Sediminicoccus rosea: one gene and its partners. The protein of the gene in region 1 interacts with the protein of each later gene in a pairwise test. Links are inferred from orthologs where the notes say so. Each region holds a gene or a part of one and is shown in the gene's direction. Other genes may lie near its edges.

What was found.
Region 2: the proteins of R9Z33_RS04755 (region 1) and R9Z33_RS02375 interact in binary tests that used the Escherichia coli proteins (3 or more experiments, as listed by UniProt). The link is inferred for Sediminicoccus rosea from one-to-one orthologs.
Region 3: the proteins of R9Z33_RS04755 (region 1) and R9Z33_RS07655 interact in binary tests that used the Escherichia coli proteins (3 or more experiments, as listed by UniProt). The link is inferred for Sediminicoccus rosea from one-to-one orthologs.

Annotation. Positions count from the first base shown.
Region 1 is NZ_CP137852.1:1,007,594-1,018,452, forward strand. Bases 1-3,310 are described here. They hold R9Z33_RS04755 ([protein-PII] uridylyltransferase), read left to right. Parts: upstream 1-359; coding sequence 360-3,110; downstream 3,111-3,310. Other genes in these bases: mutS (DNA mismatch repair protein MutS), read left to right, coding at 1-337; murJ (murein biosynthesis integral membrane protein MurJ), read left to right, coding at 3,124-3,310. In the rest of the region: more of murJ, read left to right, coding at 3,311-4,659; trpS (tryptophan--tRNA ligase), read left to right, coding at 4,715-5,716; R9Z33_RS04770 (2OG-Fe(II) oxygenase family protein), read left to right, coding at 5,721-6,770; R9Z33_RS04775 (flavin monoamine oxidase family protein), read right to left, coding at 6,759-8,042; R9Z33_RS04780 (DSD1 family PLP-dependent enzyme), read left to right, coding at 8,041-9,150; R9Z33_RS04785 (hypothetical protein), read left to right, coding at 9,150-9,911; R9Z33_RS04790 (hypothetical protein), read left to right, coding at 9,914-10,471; R9Z33_RS04795 (MFS transporter), read right to left, coding at 10,593-10,859.
Region 2 is NZ_CP137852.1:489,221-499,596, reverse strand. The notes cover bases 2,503-5,329. They hold R9Z33_RS02375 (P-II family nitrogen regulator), read left to right. Parts: upstream 2,503-3,660; coding sequence 3,661-3,999; downstream 4,000-5,329. Other genes in these bases: R9Z33_RS02370 (ammonium transporter), read left to right, coding at 4,062-5,329; R9Z33_RS02380 (UbiH/UbiF/VisC/COQ6 family ubiquinone biosynthesis hydroxylase), read right to left, coding at 2,503-3,436. Also shown: R9Z33_RS02405 (DMT family transporter), read right to left, coding at 1-465; R9Z33_RS02400 (hypothetical protein), read right to left, coding at 477-719; bifunctional methylenetetrahydrofolate dehydrogenase/methenyltetrahydrofolate cyclohydrolase FolD, read right to left, coding at 716-1,594; R9Z33_RS02390 (YggT family protein), read right to left, coding at 1,598-1,909; more of R9Z33_RS02380, read right to left, coding at 2,174-2,502; more of R9Z33_RS02370, read left to right, coding at 5,330-5,417; R9Z33_RS02365 (hypothetical protein), read left to right, coding at 5,549-5,833; R9Z33_RS02360 (acetyl-CoA C-acetyltransferase), read right to left, coding at 5,867-7,039; R9Z33_RS02355 (Hpt domain-containing protein), read right to left, coding at 7,118-8,464; R9Z33_RS02350 (NADP-dependent isocitrate dehydrogenase), read left to right, coding at 8,671-9,888; R9Z33_RS02345 (2-hydroxychromene-2-carboxylate isomerase), read left to right, coding at 10,039-10,376. UniProt on the Escherichia coli protein: Involved in the regulation of nitrogen metabolism. Regulates the activity of its targets by protein-protein interaction in response to the nitrogen status of the cell.
Region 3 is NZ_CP137852.1:1,603,998-1,606,716, reverse strand. It holds R9Z33_RS07655 (P-II family nitrogen regulator), read left to right. Parts: upstream 1-1,050; coding sequence 1,051-1,389; downstream 1,390-2,719. Other genes in the region: glnA (type I glutamate--ammonia ligase), read left to right, coding at 1,534-2,719; R9Z33_RS07660 (aminotransferase), read right to left, coding at 1-756. UniProt on the Escherichia coli protein: P-II indirectly controls the transcription of the glutamine synthetase gene (glnA). P-II prevents NR-II-catalyzed conversion of NR-I to NR-I-phosphate, the transcriptional activator of GlnA. When P-II is uridylylated to P-II-UMP, these events are reversed.

The DNA of each region.
Region 1 (10,859 bases):
GGGCGAGGTGGTGTTCCAGCACGCCGTGGCGCCGGGCGCGGCCGAGAAGAGCTGGGGCGTGCATGTGGCGAAGCTGGCCGGCGTGCCCGCACCCGTGCTGAAGCGCGCGGCGGCCGTGCTCGCCTCGCTGGAAGCGCGGGCGGCGGCCGGGGCGGACCCGCTGGCGGCGGAGATGCCGCTCTTCGCGCGCGCCCCCGTGGCACCCGCCCATCCGGCCGCATCGCATCCGGTGCTGGCGGCCCTGGCGGAGCTCGACCTTGACACGCTCTCCCCGCGCGAGGCGCAGGAGGCGCTTTACAACTTGAAGGCACTCGCGGAGGGCAAGGAAGCTCTGTAGTGTGCCTGTCATGAGGACCGCGATGGCCGAAACGGCCGAGCCATGCTTGCAGGACCAGCTGCTTCCCGGCGGCGCGCCCATTGCGCGCGACCTGGCGCTGGGCCTGTTGCGGCGGGAGCTCGGCCGGATGCAGGGCCAGGTGCAGCGGGCCTTCGAGGCGCGCGAGATCCATGGGCTGGCCGCCGCTCGGCGCCTCGGCCACCACATGGACGCCATGATGCTGGTGATCCAGGATTATGCGGCGGCGATGGTGCCCAGCGCCTCGGGCTTGCGCAGCGTGGATTACGCCCTGCTGGCGACCGGCGGGTATGGCCGCGGCGTGCTCGCGCCGCATTCCGACATCGACCTGCTCTTCCTGACCGAACGCGAGCCCGGGCCGCGCACGCGGCGCATGATCGAGTTCATGCTCTACCTGCTCTGGGATCTGGGGCTGAAGGTGGGGCACGCGACGCGCAGCCCGAAGGAGTGCATCACCGAGGGCCTGCGCGACGCCACCATCCTGACCGCGCTGGTGGATGCGCGTTTCCTCGCCGGGGATGACCGTCTCTTCGCCGAATTCCAGGTCGAATTCGCCAAGCTGCGGGAGGAGGGCGGCCTTGCCCCCTTCCTCGCCGCCAAGCGGGCCGAGCGCGCCACGCGCCATGCGCGCTATGGTGAGAGCCCCTTCCTGGTCGAGCCGCATGTGAAGGAAGGCCGCGGCGGCCTGCGCGACCTGCAGACGCTCTACTGGCTCGCGCGCTACGCCTTCGGCGTCTCCCGCATGCCGGAGCTGGTGGGGCCCGACAGCCCCGGCGGCGGCCTGCTGACCGAGGGCGAGGCGCGGGCCGTGAAGCGCGCCTGGGACTTCCTCTGGACGCTGCGCTTCCACCTGCACTACGTCACCGGCCGCGCCGAGGAGCGCCTGACCTTCGACCTGCAGCCGGTGGTGGCCGCCCGCATGGGCTATACGCGGCACGGCAGCCAGGACGGCGCCGAGCGGCTGATGAAGCACCTCTTCCTGACGGCGCGCGAGGTGGTTCGCCTCTCCCGCGTGCTGGAGCCGGCGATCGAGCGCGCGGCCCTCGGCCCGCCCGCCACGCGGCGTGGCGGCGATGAGGGGTTGGCGGAACTGGGCCTCGCCTTCGCCGATGGCAAGCTGGTAGCGGCCCCGCCGGATCGCGATTTCGGGCGCGAGCCCATCCTCATGCTCCGCATCGTCAAGGCGGCGCGGGACCGCTGCCTCGACATCCATCCGCTGGCGATCCGGGCGCTGATCCGCCACTCGCGCCGCGCCGACCGGCTGCGCGGCGACCCCGAGGCGAGCGCCATCCTCATTGACCTGCTGATGGGCAAGGACGCCGCCAAATGGCTGCGCCTGCTGAACGAGGCGGGGTTCCTGGGCCGCTTCCTGCCGGAATGGGCGCGCATCGTCGGGCTGATGCAGTTCGACACCTATCACGTCTTCACCGTGGATGAGCACACGATCGAGGCGATCGGCATCCTGAAGCAGGTGGAGCAGGGCGAGTTGCACGAGATCGCCCCCGTCGCGACCGAGCTGATGGGGCAGTTGCAGTCCCGCCGCGCGCTGTTCGTCGCGACCCTGCTGCATGACATCGCCAAGGGGCGCGGCGGCGACCATAGCGAGATCGGCGCGCGCCTCGCGCAGGAAATCTGCCCGCGCCTGGGCGTGAGCGCCGAGGAGACGGAGACCGTCTCCTGGCTCGTGCTGCATCACCTGCTGGTGAGCCAGACCGCCTTCAAGCGCGACATCGAGGATCCCAAGACCATCCTCGACATCGCCGACCAGGTGCAGTCGCCCGAGCGGCTGCGCCTGCTGCTGGTGCTGACGGTGGCGGACATGCGCGCGGTCGGTCCACGCGTCTGGAATGCCTGGAAGGCCACGCTGCTGCGCGAGGTCTATTGGCGCGTCAGCGAGGTGCTGGCCGGCGGCATGACGGTGCCCGAGCGCGACGTGCGCGTGGCCCGCGCGAAGGAGGCGGCGGCGGCCATGCTGCCCGGCTTCTCCAAGGCCGAGACCGAGATGTTCATGGGCCTGGGCTATCCCGGCTACTGGCTCTCCTTCGATGCCGAGACGCATGCGCGCCATGCCGCCATCATCCGCGAGGCGGAGGCGGAGCAGGCGCCGCTCACCGTCCGCACCCGCGTGCTGGCCGATCGCGGCGTGACCGAGGTCACCATCTATTGCAGCGATCATCCGGGGCTGTTCAGCCGCATCTCGGGCGCGCTGGCCGTGGCGGGCGCGTCCATCGTGGATGCGCGCATCCACACGCTGACCAACGGCATGGCGCTCGACACCTTCTGGGTGCAGGACAGCGCGGGCGGGCTGTTCGACGCGCCGCACCGCCTCGCGCGGCTCGCCGTGCTGATCGAGCAGGCGCTGTCCGGCCGCCTCAAGCTCGCGGCCGAGATCCGCAAGGTGCGGCGCGAGCCCGCGCGGCTCGCCGCCGTGACCGTGCCGCCGCGCGTGGTGGTGGACAATTTCGCCTCCAACACCCACACGCTGATCGAGGTGAACGGGCGCGACCGCCCGGGCCTGCTGCATGACGTGACCGCCGCGATCTCGGAGCAGGGGCTGCAGATCGCCAGCGCGCACATCACCACCTATGGCGTGCGCGCGGTGGACGTCTTCTACGTGAAGGACGTGTTCGGCCTGAAGGTCGAGAATGAGCGCAAGCTCGGCCCGCTGCGCGCGGCGCTGCTGGAGGCGCTGACGCCGCCGGATGCGCCGGGGGGCGGGCCTTCGCCCTATCGCGAAGCGGCCGCGCCGAGCTGACCCGGCCGGGCTGATGTTCCGCGCCATCGCCACCGTCGGCGGCTGGACCATGGTCAGCCGCGTGCTTGGCTTCCTGCGCGACATGCTGATCGCGGCGAAGCTGGGCGCCGGGCCGATGGCGGATGCCTTCTTCGTCGCCCTCAAGCTGCCCAACCTGTTCCGCCGCCTCTTCGGCGAGGGCGCGTTCAATGCCGCCTTCGTGCCCGCCTTCGCGCAATTGCTGACGCAACGCGGCCCGGCCGCCGCCCAGGCCCTGGCCGAGCGCATGGCGACGCTGATGACGCTCTGGCTCGCGCTGCTGACGGGCCTGGGCCTCGTCTTCATGCCGCAGCTCATGCAGGTGCTGGCGCCGGGCTTCATCGAGCGGCCGGAGAAATTCGCGCTCGCCGTCGAGCTCACGCGCATCACCTTCCCCTATCTGCTGCTGATCTGCCTGACGGCGCTGGTCAGCGGCGTGCTGAACGCGCTGGGCAAGTTCGCGGCCGCCGCGGCGGCGCCGATCTTCTTCAACCTGCTCTCGATGCTGGCCCTCTTCGCGCTCACCCCCGTGGTCGCGACGCCCGCGCATGCGCTGGCCTGGGGCGTCACCCTCTCGGGCGTGGTGCAGCTCGGCTTCGTCTGGTGGGCCTGCAAGCAGGCGGGGATGGCGCTGAACCCGCTCCAGCGCCCCTCGCTCGCGCCCGAGGTGCGGACCGTGCTGCGCCGGATGGGGCCGGGCCTGATCGGCGCGGGGGTGACGCAGCTCAACCTGGCCGTGGATGTGATCATCGCCTCCTTCCTCGTCTCGGGCTCCGTCTCCTACCTGTATTACGCGGACCGGGTGGCGCAGCTGCCGCTCGGCGTCATCGGGGCGGCGGTGGCCACGGCGCTGCTGCCGCTGCTGGCCAAGCAGATCCACGCTGGCCAGCCGCTCTCGGCGCATCGCAGCCTGAACCGCGCGGTGGAGATCGCCCTCGCTTTGGCAGTGCCGGCGGCCGTGGCGCTCGCCGTGCTGGCCCTGCCCATCCTGGCCGCGCTGTTCCAGCGCGGGGCCTTCGGCGCGGCCGAGGCGCTGGCGACCTCGCGCGCGCTGGTGGCCTATGCCTTCGGCCTGCCCGCCTTCGTGCTGGTGAAGGTCTTCGTCCCCGGCTTCTTCGCCCGCGGCGACACGGCGACGCCGGTGAAGATCGGCCTCGGCTGCGTGGCGCTGAACCTCGCCTTGAACCTGGTGCTGATGGGGCCCTTGCAGCATGTGGGTGTCGCGCTCTCCACCACGCTGGCCGCCTGGGCCAATGCGGGGCTGCTGGCCTGGGTGCTGCACCGGCGCGGGCATTGGGTGGCGGACCGCCGGCTGCGCCGCACCGCGCCCCGGCTGATGGGCTCCGCTCTCGGCATGGGGGGGCTGCTCTGGGCGCTGGCCCTGCTCCTGGCGCCAGGGGCGGGGCTTTCGGGCCTGCTTTGGCTCGGCCTGATCTGCGCGCTGGGGGCATCGGCCTATTTCGGCCTCGCGCAGGTCTCGGGCGGGCTGGATCTGCGGGAGCTGCGGCGGCTCATGCGCCGGAAGGCTTGACCACAGCGCCCAGCCGCGCAAACCCTGCCGCACCCATTCACACAGGTTTCGTTTCATGCAGCGCGTGTTTTCCGGCATCCAGCCTTCCGGCGTTCCCACCCTGGGCAATTACCTCGGCGCCATCCGCAACTGGGTGCCGATGCAGGACCAGCATGAGAGCCTGTTCTGCATCGTGGACCTGCACGCCATCACCGTCTTCCAGGAGCCGGCGCAGCTTCTCGCCCAGACGCGCGAGATGGCGGCCACGCTCCTGGCCTGCGGCCTCTCCCCCGAGAAATGCATCCTCTTCGTGCAGAGCCATGTGCCGGCCCATGCCGAGCTCGGCTGGATCTTCAACTGCATCGCCCGTCTCGGCTGGCTGAACCGGATGACGCAGTTCAAGGACAAGGCCGGCAAGGACCGCGAGGCGGCGAGCGCCGGCCTCTACGTCTATCCAAACCTGATGGCGGCCGACATCCTGGCCTACAAGGCGACCAGCGTGCCCGTGGGCGATGACCAGCGCCAGCACCTCGAACTCGCCAACGACATCGCCGAGAAGTTCAACCACGACTACGGCGTGAAGCTGTTTCCCCGCATCGAGCCGCACATCATGGGTGTGGCCGCCCGCGTGATGAGCCTGCGCGACGGCACGAAGAAGATGTCCAAGTCCGACCCCTCGGACCAGTCGCGCATCAACCTGAACGACGACAATGACGCGATCGCGCTGAAGATCCGCCGCGCGCGCACCGATGCCGAGCCGATCCCCGGCCACATGCTCCAGCTCGAGGCGCGGCCCGAGGCGCGCAACCTGGTCGGCATCCTCGCCGCCATCACCGGCACGATGCCGGAGAACGTGCTGCGCGAGCATGAGGGCCAGGGCTTCGGCGCCTTCAAGGAGGTGCTGACCGAGGCGCTGGTGGCGCATCTCGCCCCGATCCGCACCGAGATGCTGCGCCTGCTGGAAGACACCGCCTCGCTTGACGCGGCGCTGCGGCGCGGCGCCGAGAAGGCCGAGGCCATCGCCAATCCGATCCTCGCCGAGGTGAAGCAGGCGATGGGCTTCCTGCCCCGCCGCTGACGCCATGGCGGCGCTGCTCCCGGGCGATCCGGTGCCCAACTGGATCGCGGCTTCCGACACCAATCCGCGCTACAGCCTGCAGGCGACGGGCGGGCGCTGGGTGGTGCTGGGCGTGCTGGGACGTGCGGCGGCACCCGAGGCTGCGGCGGCGCTGGCCGTCTTCGCCGCGGGCGCGCCCGCGGTGCTGGACGCCAATCACCGCGCCGCCCTGCTGATCAGCGCCGATCCCGAGGACCGGGCGGCGGCGCGCATCCCGCAGCACCTGCCGCAATATCGTGCCATCTGGGATGAGGCAGGCGCGGTGACGGCGTCCCTCGGCGGCCCCGGCTGGCTGCTGCTGGACCCGACGCAGCGCCTCTTCGCCCGCTGGGAGCTGGGCGAGACGGCGGCGATGCTGGCGATGCTGGCCCGCCTGCCGCCGCCCGCGCTGCATGCCGGGGTGGTGGCGCCCGCCCCCGCGCTCATCGTGCCCCGCATCTTCGAGCCGGAGCTCTGCCGCCTGCTCATCGCGCGCTATCGCGAGGCGGGCGGCCAGGCCTCGGGCTTCATGCGGGAGGTGGATGGCCGGACCGTCGGCACGCATGACCCGAGCTTCAAGGTGCGGCGCGACCACCTGATCGAGGATGAGGGGCTGCGGGCCACGCTGCGCGGGCGCCTCGCGCGGCGGCTGGCGCCCGAGATCCAGAAGGCCTTCCAGTTCCAGGCGACGCGGCTCGAGCGCTATCTCGTCGCCTGCTACCGCGCCGATGAGGGCGGCCATTTCGCGGCCCATCGCGACAACACGACCAAGGGCACGGCGCATCGGCGCTTCGCCGTGACCATCAACCTCAACGCCGAGGAATTCGAGGGCGGCGACCTCGTCTTCCCCGAATTCGGCCGCACCGCCTATCGCGCGCCGACCGGCGGTGCGGTGGTCTTCTCCTGCTCGCTGCTGCACCAGGCGCTGCCGGTGACCGAGGGGGAGCGCTTCGCCTTCCTGCCCTTCCTCTATGACGATGCGGCGGCGAAGATCCGCGAGGCGAACGCGCAGTTCATCGGCGCGTCACGCGGCTGACGCGGCGGCCTCCCCGCTGAGCCAGGCGCCGGCCACGGTGCCGGCGAAGCGCGCGTGGCAGGCCTCGCCCGCGAAGCACAGCCGCCCCCCGCCCAGCGGCGCCGCGAGCATGGCGCGGGAGGCGTGGTGCCATGGGCGCGCATGGGTGTAGCTGCCACGGAAATGGGGGTTCTCGCCCCAGTCGCTGACCAGGCATTCGCCCAGCGCCGCCTCGGCGCGCGGGCCGAACAGGGCGGCGAGGTCGGCCCGCGCCGCGGCCTCCGTGGCGGCGGCGCCCTGGCGGGAGAGCGCCCAGGCGCGGGCGCCGCCGACGAAGCCGAAGACGTGATCCGCCCCGAAGGGCCAGAAGACCCAGCTCATCGGCGGCTCCGCCCCCGCCGCCACGGCGCGGCGCGCGCTGTGGAAGGGGGCGATGCCCAGGCGGTCGGCGCCGCGCGCCCGGAAGGCGATCTTGGTGAGCAGCCCCATGGGCAGGCCGGCGATGGCCGCCTGCGTGGCCGCCGGCAGCGCGGGCGTGAAGGTGATCGAACCCGCGGCCAGCACGCCGTTGGAGACGGTGACGATGGCCCGGCCCGCGCGCATCTCGCCCCAATCGCCCCGCGCCACCACGCCGGGGCCGGACCAGTCGAGCCCCGTGACGGCGTGGTTCAGCCGGATGGGCAGCCCCTCGGCGAGCCGCGCGACCAAGCCGCCCACGCCCTCGCGCGGTAGCAGGTTCGGGCCGTCGAGATCGGTCTTCACATAGTCTTCCAGCGAGATGCCGGTGAGTTCCATCGCGTTGATCTGCGAGCCCAGCCAATGCGCGATGGTGGCATCCCAGGGGCCGCCCTGCGGCGCGGCCTCCATCACGCTGCGGTCGGGCGCGAGTGGGGCGGCCTGCAGCGCCGCCTCGAAGGCGCGATGGGCGCGCCAGTATTCGGCGAATTCGGCGCGGGTCGCGAAGCGCGCGCCCAGATGCAGGTGGCGCTCGCGCACCGTGTCGTGGTCGAGGTGGTCGCCCACGAAGGCGGTCAACGGATTGTCATCCGCCTGGTGCAGCCAGGTGGCGCCGAGGTCGAGGGGGGCGCCCAGCGCGGTGGTGGTGTGGGCCCGGCCGCCCACGCGGCCGCCCGCCTCCAGCACCACGCAGCTCCGGCCCTGGCGCAGCAGCGCCCGCGCGGCGGCGATGCCGGCGCAGCCCGCGCCGATGATGAGGACGTCTGGATCATTGCCGTGCATGGCCGCATCATAGGGCAAAGCCGCCCCGGCGGCTGCCTGAAGGAAAGCACCCATGCTGCAAGCCCCACCCGCCGAACCCGGCATGCGCGAAGACGAGGTGGACACGCCCGCGCTGCTGATCGACCTCGACGCCTTCGAGCACAACCTCGACACCATGGCGGCCTTCCTGGCGCCCACGGGGGCGAAGCTGCGGGCGCATGCGAAGACGCACAAGTCGCCGGTGGTGGCCAGGCTGCAGATGGCGCGCGGCGCGATCGGGCAATGCGTGCAGAAGGTGGGCGAGGCGGAAGTGCTCGCCTGGGGCGGCATCCCCGACATCATGGTGACGAACCAGGTGGTGGGCGCGCGAAAGCTGAACCGTCTGGTGGCGCTGGCCCGCATCGCGCAGGTCTCGGTCTGCGTGGATGACCCGGCGCAGGTGGCCGCGATCGAGGAGGCGGCGGCGGCGGCGGGCGTGCGGATTCCCGTTCTGGTCGAGATCGACGTGGGCGGCGCGCGCTGCGGCGTGCAGGCCGGCCCGCCGGCGGTGGCGCTGGCCGAGGTGATCGCCGCCTCGAAGCATCTGAGCTTCGGCGGCATCCAGGCCTATCACGGCAGCGCCCAGCATATCCGCGAGCCGGAGCGCCGCGCCGCGGCCATCGCCGGCGCGGTCGAGGCTTCGCGCCGCACGGTGGAGCAGCTGCGCCAGCGCGGCCTGGCCTGCCCCGTGGTGGGCGGTGCGGGCAGCGGCAGCTTCCAGCATGAGGTGGCGAGCGGCGTCTATACCGAGATCCAGGCCGGCTCCTACGCCTTCATGGACGCCGACTACGCCCGCAACATCGAGGCGCCGCCCTTCCGGCATGCGCTCTTCGTGCTGGCGACGGTGATGAGCGCCGCCACCCCGCACATCGCGGTGGTGGATGCGGGCCACAAGGCGGTGCCGACGGATAGCGGCTATCCGCTCATCGCCGGGCGGCCGGGTGTCAGCTATGTCGGCGCCTCGGACGAGCACGGGAAATTGACGGTGGAGGACCCGGCCTTGCGCCCGCGTCTGGGCGAGAAGCTGCGCCTGATCCCCGGCCATTGCGACCCGACGGTGGACCGCTACGACTGGTATGTCGGCGTGCGGAAGGGCCGCGTGGAATGCCTCTGGCCGGTGGCGGCGCGGGGTGCGATGGCCTGATGCCTCCGTCCCACCTGGCGCCTCCGCCCTTCGGCGTCGGCCGCGCGAAGCCGCAGGACCGGCTCGACCACTGGATCGCCGCCGTGGCGCCGGGCCGGACCTTCCTGGACCTCGGCGGCATCCGCGAGCGCAGTGGAAATGAGCGGGCGAGCTGGGCGCAGCGCTGCGGCGCGACCGATGTGGCGATGGCGGACATGCTGCCGCTGGACCATGAGCTGTGGGGATATTTCCGCGACCAGGTCCGCGCGCATGGCGTGCGCGACATCGATTTCCGGCCGGAGGTGGATGTGGATTCGCCGAGCTTCGCGGCCAAGCTCAACCGCTATGACATCGTAAGCGCGCCGCTGCTGCTCTATCACGCGCCGAACCCGGTCCATACCCTGCTGAACCTGCGGCGCGTGGTGGGGGAATATCTGATCGCGGGCACCGTCACCGTGCCCGACGTGGTGGAGAATGCCGAGGGGCGCGTGGCCTTCCCGGCCTCTTCCGCGCTGTTCCTGCCCGCGCTGCGCGGGCGGGAACGGGCGGTGATGCGGCGCTACTACCTGGACCGCTTCGGCCTCGACCTCGACACCCATGCGCCGGCGGGCGATGGCGCCACCATGCCCTATGTGACCGAGGGCGGGCCGAGCCCCTGGCCCTATTGGTGGTTCTTCACCAAATCCGCCTTCGAGCGCGCGCTGGATCTGCTCGAGATGCGCCTGCTGGACCGCCACACCTGGCAGGACCACGCGCATTTCGTCTTCCTGCGGCGGAAATAGCGATGCGCGCGCGCCGCTGGTTGCGGCCGCTGGCGTTGCTGATCGCACTGCCGCTGGCCGTGCTGGAGGTGACGCTCTGGGCCTGGCTCACGGCACTCGGCGCGCAACTGGCGCGGCTGCCGGTCTTCGCCTGGCTGGAGCGGCTGGTGGCGCGGATGAGCCCGGGGGCAGTGATCGTCGTCTTCGTGGTGCCCTTCATCCCCGCCATTCCGCTGCTGAAGCTGGGCGAATTGTGGCTGCTGCGCGAGGGGCATTTCATCTGGGCGGCGGTGGTGATCATCGGCGCGAAGGTGGTGGGGGCGGCGTTTTCCACGCGGGTCTTCGCGATCGCGAAGCCGAAGATGATGCAGGTGGCGTGGTTTGCGCGCGCCTATGGCGTGGTGATGGGCCTGGTGGAGCTGGGCCACCGCGCGCTGGAGGCACTGCCGGGCTGGATGGCCGCGCGGGCGGCGTTGCGCGGGTGGATCGCGCGGGGCCGCGCCTGGCTGCGGCGCGCGCGCGGCCCGCTGGGGCGCGGTATCGCCGCCGCGCGGCGCTGGTGGCGGGCGAAGTGGGGCTAGGGCTCCCGTATCATCCGGCCGCAAAGCGGCCGGCGCCGCCCAACCGGACGCCCGGCCTGGCGCACCAGCCACGCGGCGAAGCCAAGCGCGCTGCGCGCGCCCGGCGTCTGAGGGCGCAAAACTAAGCCAAGGCGACGCGGCGGGCCTTTCGCATCTCCTGCCAGAGCGCGCTGGCCACGGCGAGGCCGAGGCAGGAGGCGGCGGCGACGAAGACGAAATCCGGCTTGCCATGGTCGAGCAGCCAGCCGCAGGCGATGGGGCCGACCATGCCGCCGATGTTGAAGCCCGTGCTGACCACGCCGAAGACGGCGCCGGCCTGGCCGGGCGGGGCGGCGGCGCGCACCAGCATGTCGCGCGAGGGCATGATCATGCCCGAGAGGAAGCCCGA
Region 2 (10,376 bases), 510 kb from region 1 along the record:
GGCGCCGCAGAGCGCGAGGCCGATGCCCCAGGCCTCGGCCGCCTCCAGCCCGTCGGCCGAGCGCAGGAAGCCGAGCGTCGCGACGCCGATCCAGCCGAGGGCCAGGCCAAGCCACCCGCCCGGACTCAGTCGCTGCCCGCGCCAGGCCTCGCCCAGCGCCACGAAGAGCGGCGCGCAGGCGGCCAGCAGCGCCACCAGCCCCGAAGGCACATGCGCCGAGGCGACCCAGGCACAGGCCAGGTATCCGCCCATCCCGAAGGCGCCCATCAGCGCGAGGCGCCAGCGATCCTCGCCCACCGGGAAGGGCACGCGCCGCCAGCGCCAGATCAGCCAGAGCAGCGGCACCACCGCGACGAAACGGATGGCCAGGGCCCAGAGGGCCGGCCATTCCAGCGCGACGAGGCGCGCCGCATTGAAGGCGGAGCCCCACATCAGCACGTAGAGCGTGGCGAGAAGGAGGTTGATGGAAGCCGGCCTTAGCCCTGCTTCTGGCGCAGCAGGGCCTCGATCCGGGCCAGTGCCTCCTGCTGGCGGCGCAGCGTGATGCCGAGGCCGCCGATGGCGATCAGCGCGAGGGAGGAGACCCCCCCCGCCCCGGCATAGAGCATGCGCGCGCGGGACCAGCCCTCGCCGCCCCAGGGCGTGGCCCCCCAGGCCAGATGCAGGCAGGCCAGCAAGGCCAGGCCGCCAAACACCTGCAAGGCGCGGTGCAGGATCATGGTCTTCCCTGGGGCGCAGCCGCCACACCAACCCTGCGCCCACGCCGCGCCAGGGCCGCTTCGAGCGTGTTCTCGAGCAGGCAGGCGATGGTCATGGGGCCGACGCCGCCCGGCACCGGCGTGATGGCGGCCGCGCGCGGCAGCGCCTCGGCATAGGCGACATCGCCCACGAGCCTGCCATCCGGCAGGCGGTTGATGCCGACATCGATGACGATCGCGCCCTCGCGCACCCAGTCGCCGCGGATCATTTCGGGCCGGCCCACGGCGGCGATCAGGATGTCCGCGCGGCGGCATTCCTCCGGCAGGTCCCGCGTGCGGGAATGGGCGATGGTCACGGTGCAGTCGGCCGCCAGCAGCAGCTGCGCCATGGGCCGGCCAACGATCTGGCTGCGGCCCACCACCACGGCCCGGGCGCCGCGCAGGCTGGCCCCGGCCTCGGCCAGCAGGTGCATCGCGCCCCGCGGGGTGCAGGGAACAAGTCCCGGCAGGCCGGAGGCGAGCCGCCCGGCATTGATCGGATGGAAGCCGTCCACATCCTTCGCCGGGTCCACCGCCGCGATCGCCGCCTCGGCGCGGATATGGGCGGGCAGCGGGAGCTGGACGAGGATGCCATCCACCGCCGGGTCCGCGTTCAGGGCCGCGATCTCGGCCAGCAGCTCGGCTTCCGTCGTGCTCTCGGGCAGATGCCGCGTGCGGGAGGCGAAGCCGGCCGCCGTCGCCGCCTTGTCCTTGTTGCGGACATAGACACCGCTCGCCGGGTCCTCGCCCACGCGGAGCACGACCAGGCCGGGCCGGAAGTCCAGCGCCGCAATCCGGGTGGCGAGCTGGCCGCGCAGGCGCTCGGCCACCGCCTTGCCGTCAAGGATCTTCGCCATGGTTCAGAAATACAGGCCGAAGGCGATCATGTAGCCCTTGATGGCCGCGACCAGCAGCATGGCGGCCTGGACCAGCAGCAGGACGACCAGCGGCGAGAGATCAATGCCCCCCAGATTTGGAAGCCTGTTCCGCACCGGGCGCATGGCGGGCTCGGTCACGCGGTAGAAGAAGTCGGAGATGGTCCAGACCACGCGGTTGCGCGTGTCCAGCACGTTGAAGCCGATGAGCAGCGAGAGCACCGCCGCGATCAGGATGGCCCAGAAGAACAGGGTGAGCCCCGCCTGGACCAGGAAGAACAAGGCGTCGAGGATCATGGACGTCGGCGCTCCGAAAGGGACGGCGTGAAGGGTTCCTTGTCGCGGAAGGTCGCTGAACCGGCAAGGGGGAGTGCGGTTGCCGCCCCCGGGGGGACGCTTGACACCCCCGCCCTCATCCCGCATGACGCGCCCCGCAGCCGGTGCGACAGCGCCGGTGATGTGGTGCGGGGCTGTAGCTCAGTTGGTAGAGCGCGTCGTTCGCAATGACGAGGTCAGGGGTTCGATTCCCCTCAGCTCCACCACTCCGCCTCCCGACATCGCCTAGCCGCGCAGCGGCAGCCCCATCGCCTGCCGCGCGAAGGCGCGCTTGAGGCCGGGAATCCGATCCACCGCCGCAATGCCGAGGCGCCGCGCCCAGCGCACCGGGCCCACATCGTTGCCGAACAGCTTCTCCAGCACATGGGTCGCGCCGATCATCATCAGCGCATCCGGCCGCCGCCTCGCCTGGTAGCGCGCGAGCAGCGCGGCGCTGCCCACATCCTCGCCCGCCGCATGAGCATCCGCCACCAGCTCGGTCAGCGCCGCCACATCGCGGAAGCCGATGTTGAGTCCCTGCCCGGCGATGGGGTGCATGCCATGCGCCGCATCCCCCACCAGGGCCAGGCGCTCGGCCACGTAGCGCGTCGCGTGCATCGCCGTCAGCGGGTAGTGCCAGCGGCGGCCGATGGGCTCGATGGCGCCCAGGTGGTCGCCGATGCGGCGCCGCAATTCGCGCGCGAAATCCGCATCCGACAGCGCCAGCATGCGCGTCGCCACGCTGCGCCGCTCGGTCCAGACGAAGGAGGAAGCATGAGGCAGCGTGCCGGTGCCATAGCTGCCGAGGCTCGCCAGCGGCAATTGCGCGAAGGGGCCGGCCGGCAGGAAGAGTTCCAGCGCGCGGTTGTGGTGCGGCTTCTCATGCGCGAAGGCGCCGACCATGCCGATCTGCCCGTAATCATGCCGCGCCGTGCCGATGCCGGCCTGCTGGCGCAGCGGGCTGCCCCGCCCCTCGGCGCCCACCACCAGGGCGGCATGGATCACCCGCCCATCGGCCAGCGTCACCACGGCGCCCTCCGGCCCGCGCGTCACCTTCGCCGTCATCGGCGCGAAGGCCTGCAGATGCGCAAGATGCGGCAGCCGCGCATTGAGCGCGACGCGCAGGGCGCGGGCCTCCACCATCCAGCCGAAGGGCTCGTCCGCCACCTCTGACGCCTCGAAATCCAGGTCGAGCGAGGAGGGCGCCTCGCCCACGCGGCCATCGGCCACCTTGATGCCCTCGATCGGGCAGGGCGCGCCGGGCAGGCGCTCCCAGATGCCCGCCTGCTCCAGCAGCCGCTTGGAGGCGAGCGCGATGGCATAGGCGCGGCCGTCGAATCCGGCGAGCTCCATGGGCGGCAGCGGCGCCGCATCCACCACCGCCACCGGGACGCCGCGGGCGGCCAGGGCCGCGGCCAGCGTGGCGCCCACCGGCCCCGCGCCGATGATGGCGACGGCGACCGTGAGGCTGGGAGTCGAGATCAGGTCAGGGGCGGCGATGAGGTTCATGCCCCAGAGCTTAGGCCATTCCCGCGTAACGCAAGAGACGGGGGGCGCGAGGGCCGAAAGACTCGCCTTCGCGCCTGCACAATTGCCCGCAAATTGTGCAGCACCACGCGCAAGACTCGGTCCCGCAAGGGTTTTCCCAAGGCTTTCCCGGCTGGCACGAGTCTTGGATGGCAAGCCAGGGGCCGGACCAGGGCCGGCGTTTTTTTTGCATGAAAGGCAGGCGGATGAAGCTCGTGATGGCGATCATCAAGCCCTTCAAGCTCGACGAGGTGCGCGACGCGCTCACCCCGCTCGGCGTGCAGGGGCTGACGGTGACGGAGGTGAAGGGGTTCGGGCGGCAGAAGGGCCAGACCGAGATCTACCGCGGCGCCGAATACCAGGTGAGCTTCCTGCCCAAGCTCAAGATCGAGGTCGCCGTGGCCGCCGAACTGGCGGATGCGGTGGTGGAGGCCATCGCCGGCGCCGCCCGCACCGGCAAGATCGGCGACGGCAAGATCTTCGTCCTCGACCTCGACCGCGCGCTGCGCATCCGCACCGGCGAAACCGACGGCTCCGCCCTGTGAGCCGGCCCACACAACCTGACACGGCGCTGTCTCGCGCCCTTTCCCCTGGGAGAAGCCTGACCATGAAACCCTGGATGCGTGGCGCGCTGCTCGCCGCCCCGATGCTGGCGCTGGCCGCGCTGCCGGCGATGGCGGCCGACGAGCCCAAGCTCGACGCCGGCAACACCGCCTGGATGATCGTCGCCACCTGCCTCGTGCTGATGATGACCATCCCGGGCGTCGCCCTCTTCTACGCGGGCATGGTCCGCAAGAAGACGGTGCTGGCCACCATGATGCAGTCCTTCTTCGTGGCCGCGCTCATCGCCGTCACCTGGATGGTCGCGGGCTATTCCATCGCCTTCGGCAATGGCGGCCTCTATTTCGGCGACTTCTCCAAGGTCATGCTCGCGGGCATCGAGTGGAACGGTCCCTTCATCCTGGGCAAGGGCCTGGGTGGCGAGAGCGAAGTCGCGACGACCATCCCCGAGACGGTCTTTGCCATGTTCCAGATGACCTTCGCGATCATCACCGCGGCGCTGATCTTCGGCGCCGTGGCGGACCGCATGAAGTTCAGCGCCGTCTGCCTCTTCATCGTGCCCTGGTCGCTGCTGGTCTATTCGCCGATCGCGCATGCCGTCTGGCATCCGGCCGGCCTGATCTGGGCCTGGGGCGCGCTGGACTTCGCGGGCGGCACGGTGGTGCACATCAATGCGGGCGTCGCGGGCCTGGTGGCCGCGATCGTCCTCGGCAAGCGCGTGGGCTACGGGCATGACAACATGTCGCCGCACAACCTCGCCTTCGCCATGATCGGCGCCGCGCTGCTCTGGGTGGGCTGGTTCGGCTTCAACGCCGGCTCCTCGCTCGCGGCCGATGGCCGTGCGGGCATGGCGATGCTGGTGACGATGGTGGCCGCCGCCATGGGCACGCTCACCTGGGTCTTCGCGGAGTGGGCCACCAAGGGCAAGCCCTCCGCACTGGGCGCCATCTCGGGCGCGGTGGCGGGCCTCGTCGCCATCACGCCGGCCTCGGGCTGGGTCTTCCCCGGCGCCGCGCTGATCATCGGCGGCGCCTCCGGCGTGATCTGCTTCTGGGCCGCGACGGCGCTGAAGAAGGCGCTCGGCTACGATGACAGCCTGGACGCCTTCGGCGTGCACGGCGTGGGCGGCATCGTGGGTGCCATCCTCACCGGCGTCTTCGCCTATGGCATGCTCTACAAGACGGACGACGCCGAAGCCGCGCTGGCCTATTCCGGCCTGCTCTACGGCAACCCGGACATGCTCTGGATCCAGGTGAAGTCCGTGCTGGTGACGATCGCCTACTCCGCCGTCGCCACCTTCATCCTGCTGAAGATCGTGGACGCCATGGTCGGCCTCCGCGTCTCGGAGGAGGAGGAGCGCGAAGGCCTCGACGTCACGCAGCATGGCGAGCGCCTGGGGTAGGCCGCCACCCTTCCGGGGGAATCACGGGCGCCGGGGGGCAACCTCCGGCGCCTTTTTCATGGCGGTTTTTTCAGCCCCCGCGCCGCAGGAACCGCTTGACCCGGCCACCGGTCATTTCCTTATGTGAGGGCATGCGGGACATCACATCGCTGCCGCGAGGCGACGAGGATACCTTGTGGGCGGTGGTCGCCACCGTCGGCCGTGCCAACCGCGTGGCCGAGATCTTCCGCAGCCGCGCCGCCGCCCTGGAGGACCGCGCCTGGCGGGCCCAGCAGGTGCGGGCCTATGCCGATTTCCTGGAACGCTCGAAGCAGCCGCTGCCGCATTATTCCGTCGCGCCCATCCGGCGCTCGGACCTGCCACGCAAATGGACGCCGCTGCCCGCGCTGGGCTTCCTGCGCGGGCAATTCATCTGAAGGGGGCCGGCGAAACCGGCCCCGCTCCGTCCCTCAGTCGCGCTGCAGGCACATGGCGACACCCATGCCGCCACCGATGCACAGCGTGACCAGGCCCTTCTTCGCGTCCCGGCGCTGCATCTCGTAGAGCAGCGTGGTCAGCACGCGCGCGCCCGAGGCGCCGATGGGATGGCCGAGCGCGATGGCGCCGCCATTCACGTTCACCTTGCTGGTATCCCAGCCCAGGTCCTTGTTGACCGCGCAGGCCTGCGCCGCGAAGGCCTCGTTCGCCTCGATCAGGTCGAGGTCGCCCACCGTCCAGCCGGCCTTGGCCAGCGCCTTGCGGCTCGCCGGGATCGGGCCCGTGCCCATCACCGACGGGTCCACGCCCGCCGTCGCCCAGCTCACGATGCGGGCCAGCGGCGTGATGCCCCGGCGGCGCGCTTCCTCGGCCGACATCACGACCACGGCGGCGGCGCCATCATTGATACCCGAGGCATTGCCGGCGGTGACCGTGCCCTCCTTGTTGAAGGCCGGGCGCAGCTTGGCCAGCACCTCGGCCGTCGTCTCGGGCTTCGGGTATTCGTCCTGGCTGACCACGACCTCGCCCTTGCGGGTCTTCACGGTCACGGGCGCGATCTCGTCCTTGAAGCGGCCGGCCGCCATCGCCTCGCCCGCCTTGCGCTGGCTGGCGGCGGCGAATTCATCCTGCTCCTGGCGGGTCAGCTGGAACTTCTGCGCCACGTTCTCGGCCGTGTTGCCCATGTGGTAGCCGTGGAAAGCGTCCATCAGGCCATCCCGCAGCATGGTGTCCACCAGCTCCAGGCTGCCCATCTTCTGGCCCGCGCGCATCTGCGCGCAATGCGGCGCCTGGGTCATGCTCTCCTGCCCGCCGGCCACGACGATCGAGGCATCCCCGCAGGAGATCTGCTGCGCCGCCAGCGCCACGGCGCGCAGGCCCGAACCGCAGAGCTGGTTGATGCCGAAGGCCGTGCGCTCGACCGGGATGCCCGCATTCACCGCGGCCTGGCGGGCCGGGTTCTGCCCGGCGCCGGCGGCGAGGATCTGGCCCAGGATCACCTCATCCACATCGGCGGGCGCGACGCCCGCGCGGGAGAGCGCGGCCTCGATCGCGACCTTGCCGAGGTCATGGGCGGCGAGGCTGGCGAAGGCTCCGTTGAAGCTGCCCACCGGCGTGCGCGCGGCGGAGGCGATGACGATATCCATGGCTGATGGCCCTCCGAGGGGTTGGTTCGGCACCCAGTCTCGCGCTTCGCCCCGGCCCGCGCAACCGCGCAGCACCCCTCAGGCCGTGGCACTGCCCAATTGCCGGAGGGCGGCGTCGAATTCGCCCTCGAAGGCGGCCAGCGCCGAATCCAGCCCCGCCATCTGCGGCGCGGCGGCGGCGGTCTCCAGCGCCTGGAGCACGGGCACCAGCGCCGAGAGGCCGAAATTGGCCGCGAGCCCTCGCATCGCATGCGCCTGGCGCCGCGCCGCCGCGCCATCGCCCAGCCGCACCGCCTCCCGCAGCTGCGGGGCCAGGGCCAGCATCTCCTCGCGGCAGAGCAGCCGCGCCTCATCCAGCCCCTTGGCGGGCGCATCGGGCAGCGCCTCCAGCAGGCGGCTGCCATCGGCCATGCTGATGGAGCGCACGCGCGGCCGGTTGCCCGGGCCGCGGCGGCCATTGTCCTTGCCGGGCGCGCGGATATCCAGGTGCCGGGTCAGCATGCCCGAGGGCAGGTCCCGCCGCAGCGTCTCGGGCGGCAGCAGGGCCTCGAAGGATTCGTTCCAGGCGGAGAGCTTCCCCTCCGGGTCGAGCAGCGCCACCGGCACCGGCCAGGCCTCGACCAGTGATTGCTGCCGCCGCTCCGCCGCCAGCCGCTCGTTCTGGGAGAGACGCATCCGCGCCTCGTTCACGCTGAGCTGCGCCGCATGCCGCGCGAGGCTGCCGCGCAGCGCCGTCAGCTTCAGCTCCACCCGGTCGGTCCGCTGGAGGTGCCGGCGGAAGATGAAGCCGAGCGTCCCCAGCCCGAAGAACGGAATCAGCAGCACGGCGAGCGACATGCGGGCGGGCGTGGCGCTGGCATCCACCCGCAGCGCGCCCTCCCGCACCCAGAGGCTGGCCGTGACATCGCCCGGCGTGCCGGCGGCGGCGAGTTCCGTGCCCAGGCCCGTGACCAGCCTGAGCGCCGTCCCGGGCGGCGGCGCCAGCAGCGATTCCAGGGTCGCGACGGGGATTCGCAGCATCGGCGTGGCGGCGCCCGGCTGCGCCGGCACCAGGAAGGCCAGCACCTCGGGCGGCGCCCCCCCGCCGCGCGGCAGCGGCCAGAAGCGGAGCTGCCCGGCCTCGGCGCCCGAGAGCGTGGCGGTCACATCGGGCGGCAGGACGGCCATCGCGACGCCGGGGCCGGGCCGGCCCTCGCGCTGCGCCTGCATCAGCCGCGCCTCGGCCGGCTGCAGCTCATCCTTCACGGCCAGGGCGGCGCGGGCCGAGGCCTGGGTGGCCTGCGCCAGCGCCGCCTGGCGCAGGCCATGCGTGCCATCCTCGATCAGCAGCCAGCTCGCGACCAGCAGGGTCGTCACCAGCAGCATGAAGGCGATGGAGGAGCGGTGCAGCAAGGAATGGATCAGCGCGCGGCCGGACGGGGCCATGGCCTGGAAACCCCCAGGGTGTTTGTTCCAATAAACAGACAGAGACTCCGTGCCGCAAGCGGCACATTCCCATGGCGGCTTTTCCCGCGGGCTTGTCCAGGCCGGGCGCCGGTGCGATGTTGCGCGCCGCAGTGCAACATCAAGGGCGACCGCCAGCCGGCCGGCATCCGCCGGGCGCCGCCAAGGCGGCACGAGGGATTGAGGATATGGCAAAGATCAAGGTGAAGACCCCCGTCGTCGAGATGGACGGGGATGAGATGACGCGCATCATCTGGGGGTTCATCAAGGACCGCCTGATCCTGCCCTATCTCGACATCGACCTGAAGTATTACGACCTCGGCATCGAGTATCGCGACCAGACCGATGACCAGGTGACGGTGGATGCCGCCAACGCCACCAAGCAGTATGGCGTGGGCGTGAAGTGCGCGACCATCACCCCCGATGAGGCGCGCGTCGCCGAATTCGGCCTGAAGAAGATGTGGCGCAGCCCGAACGGCACCATCCGCAACATCCTCGACGGCACGATCTTCCGCGAGCCGATCATCTGCAAGAACGTGCCGCGCCTGGTGCCGCACTGGTCCAAGCCGATCGTCGTCGGCCGCCATGCCTATGGCGACATCTACCGCGCCGCCGAGACGAAGATCCCCGGCGCCGGCAAGGCCACGCTGACCTGGACGCCCGCCGATGGCGGCGCGCCGGTCGAGCTGGAAGTGACCAACTTCCCGGCCGGTGGCGGCGTGCTCATGGGCATGCACAACACCCGCGCCAGCATCGAGGGCTTCGCCCGCGCCTCGCTGAACTACGGCCTCTCGCGTGGCTACTCGGTGTATTTCAGCCACAAGAACACGATCCTCAAGGCCTATGACGGCGAGTTCAAGGACATCTTCCGCCGCGTGTTCGACGCGGAATTCGCCGACAAGTTCAAGGCCGCCGGCCTCGTCTACGAGGATCGCCTGATCGACGACATGGTGGCCTGCGCGCTGAAGTGGGAAGGCGGCTATGTCTGGGCCTGCAAGAACTACGATGGCGACGTGCAGTCGGACATCGTGGCGCAGGGCTTCGGCTCGCTCGGCCTGATGACCTCGGTGCTGCTCTCGCCCGACGGCAACACCGTCGAGTCCGAGGCGGCGCACGGCACGGTGACGCGCCACTATCGCGAGCACCAGAAGGGCCGCGAGACGAGCACGAACCCGATCGCCTCGATCTTCGCCTGGACGCGCGGCCTCGCCTATCGCGGCAAGTTCGACAACACGCCGGATGTGGTGAACTTCGCCGAGACGCTGGAGAAGGTCTGCATCTCCACCGTCGAGGGCGGGCAGATGACGAAGGATCTCGCGATCCTCATCAGCAAGGACCAGCCCTATCTCTCCACCCAGGCCTTCCTGGCCGCGCTGGACGAGAACCTGAAGAAGGCGATGGCCTAACCCCCCAAAAAGCCGCTTCGCGTCTTCCTTGGGACCCCGGATTGGTTCTGATTCTCCGGGGCTCGACTCTTCCTCCCGTGGCAAAGCCACGGGAGGGTTTCGGGGGGCGGATTTTTCCCCCAGGCTGCATCCATCTGGAGGATGCTGGCCATGCATGTTGACTACTACGGTTCCCTGAACTCCCCCTGGACCTATCTGGGCTCGGCCCGGATCGAGGCGCTCTGCGCGGCGCATGGGGCCACGCTGAAATTCTGGCCAGTGGATTTCGGGCTGATCTTCCCGGCTTCGGGCGGGTTGCCGCTGCCCAAGCGCTCGCCGCAGCGCCAGGCCTACCGGATGATGGAGCTGCGCCGCTGGCGCATGGCGACCGGCCTGCCGCTCACGCTCGAGCCCAAGCACTTCCCCTTCCCCGAGGCCGCGCTGGCGAACGCCGTGATCGCGCTGCGCGAGACGCAGGGCGACGCGCCCGCCATCCGCCTCGCGCACCG
Region 3 (2,719 bases), 600 kb from region 1 along the record:
GGGCTGCAGGGCGCGGTCGCAGGTGACGTAGCCCACCTTCCAGCCGGTCAGGTTGAAGGTCTTGCCCGCGCTGCCGATCCGCAAGGACCGCTCGCGCATGCCGGGCAGCGTCATCAGCGGGATGTGCTTCCAGCCATCATAGGTCAGGTGCTCATAGACCTCGTCGCAGATGGCGTAGCAATCATGCCGCGTCACGAGATCGGCGATGAAGGCGAGTTCGGCGGCGGTGAACACCTTGCCCGTCGGGTTCATCGGCGTGTTGAACAGGATGGCCTTGGTCTTCGGCCCGAAGGCGGCGGCGAGTTCGGCGCGCGGCAGCTCCCACTTGGGCGGGCTGAGGCGGACGATGCGCGGGATGGCGCCCAGCAGCTTCACCGTCGGCACGTAGGTGTCATAGAGCGGCTCGATCAGCACGACCTCGTCGCCCGGGTTCAGCACGGCCATCAGGCTCGCCGTGATCGCCTCGGTCGCGCCGGAGGTGACGACGACCTCGGCATTGGGGTCCACCTCGATGCCGTAGAAGCGCTTGTTGGCGGCGGCGACGGCCTGGCGCAGCTCGGGCACGCCGGTCATCGGCGGGTATTGGTTGCGGCCATCCATCAGCGCGTCGGCAGCCGCCTTCAGCACGTCGGGCGGGCCGTCATAATCGGGGAAGCCCTGGCCCAGGTTGATCGCGCCATGCTGCACCGCGAGCGCGGACATGACGGTGAAGATCGTCGTTCCCGTGGCGGAGAGCAGCTCATTCATCGGCTTCATCGGCGGCAACCTTGGCGGCAAGGGGAAAAGGTCCTGCGCTGTAGCATGGGGGCACCCCCGCGGCCACGCAAGGCGCGGGGACCGGACCTGCCTTGATCCTCGGCAGGCTGCCTCCGATTCAGGCTTTCCTGGCCTGGATCCGGACCGGAACCCCATGCGGGCACGATTGCGCCCGTTGCCCGCCGCGTGCAAAAGGCAGTCGGCTTCACGGGAGGCGGCAAGCATCGCCGCCCGGAGCCGATCGGGAAACGTCTTGGGCCAGCCATACGCCCAGGCACAGACATGTTGGATGCGATGAAAAAGATCGAGGCCATCATCAAGCCCTTCAAGCTCGACGAGGTGAAGGATGCCCTGCACGAGATCGGCCTTCAGGGCCTGACGGTGCTCGAGGCGAAGGGCTTTGGCCGGCAGAAGGGCCATACGGAGCTCTATCGCGGCGCCGAATATGTCGTGGACTTCCTGCCCAAGGTGAAGATCGAGGTGATCTGCGCCGATGACATGCTGGAACGCGCGGTCGAGGCCATCCAGGCCGCCGCCCGCACCGGCCGCATCGGCGACGGCAAGATCTTCGTCTCGGACATCGCCGAGGTGATCCGCATCCGCACCGGCGAGCGGGGCGAGGACGCGGTCTGAGGTTGCGGCGCCCTCCCGGAGGGCGCGGACGAGTTTCGCTGCACGCTGGCCCTGGGGGCGTCCCTGGCCAGCGATGCGGCGCCCGCGCGGGAAACGCCCGCGGGGAAATTTCCACAGGGACGCAGGCAACAGGACAGAGACGACATGGCGATGAATTCCCCCGAGGCAGTCTCCAAGGTCATGGAAATGATCAAGGAGAACAGCGTGGAGTATGTGGACTTCCGCTTCACCGACCCGCGCGGCAAGTGGCAGCACACCGCTCAGCACGTCTCCACCATCGAAGAAGAGACCTTCGAGGAAGGGATCATGTTCGACGGCTCCTCGATCGCCGGCTGGAAGGCGATCAACGAGTCCGACATGATCCTGATGCCGGACGCGGCCTCGGCCTGCATGGACCCGTTCTCGGCCAAGCCGCAGCTGATCCTCTTCTGCGACATCTATGAGCCCTCGACCGGCCAGCGCTACAACCGCGACCCGCGCTCGACCGCCAAGAAGGCCGAAGAGTACCTGAAGAGCACCGGCATCGGCGACACCGCCTTCTTCGGTCCGGAAGCCGAGTTCTTCATCTTCGACAATGTGAAGTTCGGCACGGGCGGCAATTTCGGCCATTTCTCGCTCGACAGCATCGAAGGCCCCGGCGCCTCGATGAAGGACTTCCCCGAGGGCAACATGGGCCATCGCCCGGGCGTCAAGGGCGGCTACTTCCCGGTGAACCCGGTGGACAGCGAAGTGGACCTGCGCGCCGAGATGCTCTCGACCATGATCGAGATGGGCGTCGCCGGCGAGAAGCACCACCACGAGGTGGCGCAGTCGCAGCATGAGCTCGGCACCAAGTTCGGCACGCTGGTGACGCAGGCCGACCACATGCAGATCTACAAGTATGTGATCCACAACGTCGCCCACTCCTACGGCAAGTCCGCGACGTTCATGCCGAAGCCCATCTACGGCGACAACGGCTCGGGCATGCACGTGCACCAGTCCATCTGGAAGGATGGCAAGCCGGTGTTCGCGGGCAACGGCTATGCCGACCTGTCCGAGACGGCGCTCTACTACATCGGCGGCATCATCAAGCATGCCAAGGCGCTGAACGCCTTCACCAACCCGCTGACCAACAGCTACAAGCGCCTGATCCCGGGCTTCGAGGCCCCCGTGCTGCTGGCCTATTCGGCCCGCAACCGCTCCGCCTCCTGCCGCATCCCCTACGCGACGAGCCCGAAGGCGAAGCGCGTCGAGGTGCGCTTCCCGGATCCGGGTGCGAACCCCTATCTGGCCTTCGCCGCGATGATGATGGCCGGCCTCGACGGCATCAAGAACAAGATCCACCCGGGCG